DNA from 2 places in the Paenibacillus sp. FSL L8-0663 genome. Region 1 is predicted to be linked to the other one. Evidence: riboswitches for the same ligand, from Rfam matches in the RefSeq annotation. Region 1 holds a riboswitch; the other holds the start of a gene.
What was found. Region 1 has a riboswitch for glycine ahead of sdaAB (L-serine ammonia-lyase, iron-sulfur-dependent subunit beta). Riboswitches for the same ligand answer to the same signal wherever they lie in the genome.
Positions count from the first base shown of each region.

Region 2: it holds a riboswitch for glycine, as region 1 does, so the genes downstream of both, MKY75_RS19105 (alanine/glycine:cation symporter family protein) here and sdaAB (L-serine ammonia-lyase, iron-sulfur-dependent subunit beta) in region 1, are expected to answer to the same signal.

Region 1 is NZ_JBBOYM010000001.1:423,310-426,726, forward strand. It holds gene sdaAA (L-serine ammonia-lyase, iron-sulfur-dependent, subunit alpha) at 112-1,011, opposite strand; gene sdaAB (L-serine ammonia-lyase, iron-sulfur-dependent subunit beta) at 1,001-1,690, opposite strand; glycine riboswitch at 1,902-2,017, opposite strand; gene MKY75_RS01895 (DUF6359 domain-containing protein) at 2,355-3,417, shown strand, end outside.
Region 2 is NZ_JBBOYM010000001.1:4,346,213-4,349,629, reverse strand. It holds gene MKY75_RS19110 (glycoside hydrolase family 1 protein) at 1-817, shown strand, start outside; glycine riboswitch at 986-1,072, shown strand; glycine riboswitch at 1,081-1,175, shown strand; gene MKY75_RS19105 (alanine/glycine:cation symporter family protein) at 1,336-2,754, shown strand; gene MKY75_RS19100 (iron-containing alcohol dehydrogenase) at 2,813-3,417, opposite strand, start outside.

The DNA of each region.
Region 1 (3,417 bases):
TATGCTTGCTCTTTTCTTTATAAGGGCGAATTCTCTTTCCCTAGGACAATGTAGGGGAGAGGTAGTCGCCTTGTTTTATAGAGGAAAAGTAATTGGTTTAAAGCTTAGAAATTACGACTTATTCTTCTTGATTGATGCGTTGCGTGTAAGTGATTCGGTCAAACGCTTGCCAGTCGGCGTCTGAGCCAAGCCGCCTTTGGCGGTCTCGCGGTGCTTCGACGGCATCGCGCTGCCGACTTCAAGCATCACGTCAATGACTTCGTCAGACGGAATAGCGCTGCGCACACCCGCCAAAGCCATGTCCGCTGCGGCAAGCGCAGTCACGGCTCCCAGGCCGTTGCGCACGATGCACGGAATCTCCACGAGTCCGGCGACGGGGTCGCAAATCAGGCCGAGCGTGTTCTTAAGAGCGAGGCCCACGGCGTGAACAGCCTGTTCAGGCGTACCACCGCGTAGCTCGACCATAGCGCCAGCGGCCATCCCGATAGCTGAGCCAATCTCAGCCTGACAGCCTCCCTCCGCGCCAGAAATGAAGGAGTTGTTGGCGATCACGTAGCCAATGGCTCCAGCGGCGAATAGGCCGTTCACCATATGCTCATCATCCCAGCCGAACCGTTCCTGCGCACTGATGAACACACCAGGGATAACCCCACATGAGCCTGCGGTAGGAGTGGCGACAATGCGACCCATGGATGCATTAACCTCCGACACGGAGAGGGCATAAGCCATGGCGAGCGCGGAGGCATCACCGGAGCAGGTCTCCCCTGACCGCAGATACTCGGCCAGGCGCTTGCCGTCGCCGCCCGTCAATCCACTGCGGGATACGGTGTCTTGTGTCTGACCGCGATGAACGGCTTCCTTCATGATTTCATAATAATCAGACATTTGGCGAAAGATTTCTTCCTCCGTTGTATTCGTTTCTTGTACCTGCTCTTGAATCATCAAGCGGCCAATCGTGGTGGATTCTTCAGCGCATAAAGCGCTGATCTCATGCAGATGGCTAAACCGCATCGGATTCAGCTCCTTTTTTCAAATTAATCATCTTAATTTCATACATATGAGGTAAAGAACGCAGTTCCGCAATCAGTTCAGCTGGAGCAGAACTGTCCGTTTCAATGGCGGTGAGTGCTTCACCATCCCGGCCTTTGCGATCTACGTGCATATAGGCAATGTTAATGTGGGCCGCGCCCAGCGCTGAAGTTATTGCGCCCAATGTACCGGGCTTATCCGAGTGGAGAAGCACCAGCGTAGGCAGCTCCCCGGTCAGATTGACCCGGAATTCGTTGAGTTGCTGGACATGGATGCTGCCGCCGCCGATGGAGGAGCCCAGCAGTGTGCGCTGATCCTCGCCCTTCCACAACTCGAAACGGACGGTGTTCGGATGAGGAGCGGGGAGTCCACTGACGGCGAATTCCACGGTCATCCCGGCTTGCTCGGCCCATTGCTCGGCATCTGGAATCCGGTGATCGTCCGTATCGTAATTAAGCAGTCCTGCGATGAGCGCCAGATCCGTACCGTGTCCTTTATACGTATCGGCAAAGGAGCCGTACAGTGTCATACGGGCACGGTCAGGCTGCGCCCCGAGCCAGTGCCGGGCAACGCGTGCGAGTCGCACCGCGCCTGCGGTGTGTGAACTGGAAGGTCCGGTCATGGCCGGGCCGATAATAGAAAATACATCTTTGAAACGCATGGTGTGGCCCCCTGTATGTTCTAATACCATACTATATGGTATTTCCGCGTCTTTGCGCGGTTATGACGGTTCCTAATGCTGACGCACAATGTGAGCACAAAAAAGGACAGGATAAGGAAGTTTCCCTTATCTCTGTCCTCGTTACCTGAGAGTTTCGTGCGGTGTTCTTACCGCCTTACCCCTTGGGTGGCTTGCGCTCTCTCCAGAGTTGCGTCAGATGACGATACATGGACCTGAGAGATTATCCGCCAGCCGGGTGCTGGCGTCTTGCTCCTTCGGTGCCGCCAGAGTGTAAGCCTCCTGGACAGACTCTCCCGTCATCTTCATTCGCGTATACCGTTCTACATGTCTTTCTTAGCGTAATGTATGACGTGCTCGGTGTCAATCACAGGGTTCAATTTTTACATAAACGAGGATTTTGCAAAAATCCAATAAGCGACTTCCAATGAACAATATATAGATCGAAATGGCCTAGTTCGTCTAGATATTGCGCTTTGGAGCGACTGGAATCGAATTTTGCAAAATCCTGAAACAGGTGCATTTCCAATAAAAAAGATTAAAGTTTACATAATTATGGATGAAATCAGGAAGGAATTAGAAGATTGGCGGCTAATCTGATAGAGGACAAGTACATTTATGGAAATCATAGGAGGGATATTGACGTATGGTAAAAGGCTTGCGGTTAACAGGTTCACGCTTAAAAGGGATGCTGCATCTAGCAGCGATCGCATCACTGCTGATCGGGATCTTCGTTCCATTCGGTCAGGTCAAGGCAGAGGGAGCATTGACAGTAGCCGAAGCACTTCAGGGCCAAAGCAGTGGAGGTACGGTGACGGTGGAAGGCTACATCGTCGGACATGCTACCGGATCGAAAACGGCTAACTTTTCTTCTCCGTTCGCGAATGATTTTAACGTACTGATTGCCGACCAGGCAAATGAACGTAATACGTCTAATCTATTGGATGTACAGCTGACTTCAGCGTACAGAGGGCAATATGGGCTATCAGGCCATCCTGAGCTGATCGGCAGCAAAATTCGTGTGACGGGTACACTCGGCGCCTACAATAATTTTGGTGGAGTCAAAAGCCCGAGCGCTGTTGAACTGGTGAGCGGAAGCGAGCCGGGGGAACCAGGTGAACCTGGCGAACCTGAACCTGGCAACCCGGGTCAACCCGGTACTACACTGCCGGATGGAAAAGGCAAAAAGGTGCTGTTCGATAATACGCACGCACAGACCGCTGGTGCAGCAGATTGGGTCATTGAAGGCGCCTTCTCCGACTTTGCCAATGGACTGCGTAATGTAGGCTTTACGGTAGACCAATTGAATCGTCCCATTCCTTTTACTTATGGAGAGCAGGCCATAACATATGACAAGTTGCGCCAATATGATGTGTTCATTATTGGTGAAGCGAATGTTGCCTTTAAGGCATCCGAGCAGGCTGCCCTGCTGCAATACGTGAATAACGGGGGGAGCGTCTTCTTCATCTCCGATCATTATAATGCGGACCGTAACAAAAACCGTTGGGATTCCTCCGAAGTTATGAATGGCTACCGTCGTGGAGCCTATACTAATCCAGCCAAAGGCATGACTGCAGAAGAGGCTGCATCACCGGCGATGCAAGGATTAACAAGCTCCGATTGGCTGGCGACCAACTTTGGCGTTCGTTTCCGTTATAATGCGCTTGGTGACGTGAATGCTACCGACATTGTAGCCGCAGATCAATCTT
Region 2 (3,417 bases), 3.9 Mb from region 1:
ACAGCAAGCGATATATCAAGCATTGCATCATCAATTTGTAGCTAGTGCACTGGCAACCAAACGGGGACATGAGATCATCCCGGGTGCTCAGATCGGCTGTATGTTGGCACGTATAGAAAGCTATCCACATACGTGTAACCCAGCGGATATACTGAAAGCCCAGCATGAAAATCAGATGAACCTATTCTTTACGGATGTGCATGCCCGTGGGGAATATTCCAACTATATGAATCGTTATTTTGAAGAAAATAATATTGTGATCCAGACAGAACCCGGCGATGACGAAATTTTGAAAAATAATACAGTTGATTTTATCTCATTTAGCTACTACATGACCTTGACCGTATCGGCAGGTCCAGAAGGCGAGAAAGCAGCAGGAAACCTGATTGGCGGCGTGAAAAATCCGTATCTGCAGTCCTCCGACTGGGGATGGCAGATCGATCCGATCGGCCTGCGTGTTACACTGAATACGTTTTATGATCGCTATCAAAAGCCTCTGTTCATCGTGGAAAATGGCTTGGGTGCATATGATAAGGTGGAGGAAGATGGCTCTGTGCATGACACATATCGCATTGATTACTTGCGTCAGCATATTGCCCAAATGAAGGAAGCGATTGCCGACGGTGTTGATCTGATTGGTTACACCAGCTGGGGCCCTATCGACCTTGTGAGCATGTCTACTTCCGAAATGTCCAAGCGCTACGGATTTATTTACGTTGATCTGGATGATGACGGTAACGGAACGCTCAAACGCTCCAAAAAAGACTCTTTTAATTGGTATAAAAATGTGATAGCAACCAATGGTGAAGAATTGTAATTCCATATCATCTCGGGCGGGTATAGCAGAGGACATCCTAAGGATGCGATCTGCTGTACCCGCTTTTTTGATAGACTCAATAATAATATTTCAGAGGGCTTCACAAACTTTTCACTTGTAATAAGCTGAAAGTTTTCTGTATAATGAATAAAAATTTCATATGTCTGGTTGATGTTTGCGGGAGATGGAACGAAGGTTCCGACCGAAGGGGCAAAACTCTCAGGTGCTTAGGCTGGTTACAGCCACAAGCGGGGACCGTAAACGGACAGAACTCTGGAGAGACCCTTAATTGGGCGCCGAAGGTGCACCGCAGAGAACATCTGCTTAAACTCTCAGGCAAAAGGACAGAGACGCGAATAACCTGTGACAGGGAATACCCTAGGCTTTTTTATGAGCTATTAGAGGTAGAAACCTGCACAAGATGGTTGTATTTTTTCGTGCCTTTAACCTCTCCAGGAGTCGAATCAGCTGATTTGACTCTTTTTTGTTTTCTAATATGTTGGAGGAGCGGGTTGAAAATGAATTTGGTACATGTGTTAGAAACGATTGACAGCTGGATATGGGGAGCGCCGCTTCTTATTCTCGTGATGGGCACGGGGTTGTGGCTAACGATCCGCTTGAAGCTGCTTCAGGTTATTCGATTGCCTTTGGCGCTCAAGCTAATTGGTAAAGCGCCGGACGAAGGTAGCGGAGATGTAAGCAGCTTCGGTGCATTGAGTACGGCACTGGCAGCTACTGTAGGTACAGGAAGTATTGTTGGCGTGGCGACAGCGATCAAGCTGGGTGGGCCCGGTTCATTATTCTGGATGCTGGTTGCAGCTTTTTTCGGGATGGCAACCAAATATGCGGAAGGATTATTATCCGTTAAATACCGTGTTAAAGACCGGAACGGACAATTTTCGGGTGGTCCGATGTATTATATTGAAAACGGACTTGGCCGCCGTTTCAAGCCGCTGGCGATGTTGTTTGCCTTTTCTGGTGTTCTTGTAGCCCTATTTGGAATCGGTACTTTTCCGCAAGTAAAGGCTATCGTTTCTTCGACGGAAAGTAGCTTTGGAGTGCCAACGGTAGTTACAGCGATCATTATTTCCGTGTTAACTGCTGTTGTTACGATTGGAGGACTCAAAAGTATTGCCAAGGTATCCACAAAGATTGTTCCATTCATGTCGGGGCTCTATATCGTAGTTTGCTTAATTGTACTCATTAAGTTTGCAGGAGAGCTTCCTCATGCGATTGCTTTAGTATTACAAGGGGCCTTCTCGACCACATCTGCAACGGGTGGATTTGCCGGAGCGACGATTATGTTGGCGATGCGAAGTGGAGTTGCCAGAGGTATTTTTGCTAATGAAGCCGGTTTGGGAAGTGCGCCAATTGCAGCAGCTGCTGCTAAGACGAAATGGCCTGCAGAACAAGGGTTGATATCCATGACAGGCGTATTTATCGATACGATGATTATTTGTAATCTGACGGGATTTACGTTGCTGGTTACGGGAATATGGAGTGGAAATGACGATGGAGGTCTGATGACCCAGCATGCGTTTTCCAGTGCCTTTCCGGCTGGTGCAGAACTCGTGACGATTAGCCTTATTTTATTTGCATTCACAACGATACTGGGCTGGAATTACTACGGGGAACGTTGTGTTGAATATTTACTGGGTGTCAAATGGATTAAACCATACCGTTATTTGTTCATCGCACTTGTGGCAGGAGGTGCGTTCATCAAGTTGGAAGCCATTTGGCTGCTGGCAGATATCTTTAACGCAATGATGGCTTTCCCGAATCTGATTGCACTGCTTGGCTTATCGGGAATCGTAGTTGCAGAAACCCGAACCTATATGGATTCTCTGTATCCTAATAAGAAAAAGGGCATTCTTGCAGGTGCCAGTGTAGGGGCAGCTATTCAAGTAGAAGAAAAGGGACAAACGGTTAATTCATAAATTCCAAAAGGGAGTGCCCTCAGCCATCACAGGCTTGAGGACACTCCCTTTTTAAATGTTATAACGATGCGCGCAAAATAGCTAAAATATCTCCTTGATTAAGCTTTTTATAGTTACCGAAGCCTCCGTATTCCATTTCACGGGCTGCAATGTTTGCGATTTTTTCCAATTGCTCATCATTAATATTGTAATCGGCCAGGGTGGAAGGGGCACCGAGACTTGTCCAGAATGCACTAAGACGGTCAATACCTTCCAAGGCGATTTCTCTATCTGTTTTACCTACGGTGTCTAAGTCAAACATACTGAGCATCAGCCGTTTCATGCGTGCAGCATCCTGATCCACCGTATGTCTCATCCAGTTGGGGAATAGGATCGCCAGACCGCCAGCATGAGGAATATCATATACAGCAGATAATGCATGTTCAATCGTATGCGAAGCCCAATCCCCGAAGTAGCCCATTTGCAGTGTTCCGTTAAGAGCAATCGTTCCGGCATATAAAATCGTTTCGCGATGCTCGTAGTTGTGCAAATCCTCCAACAGCTTAGGTGCAGTTTCGATTACGGTTTGCAGCACGGAAAAGCACATACGATCTTGCAACGGTGTATTTTTAACATTGTGAAAATACTGTTCAAACACATGGCTCATCATATCCACCATGCCAT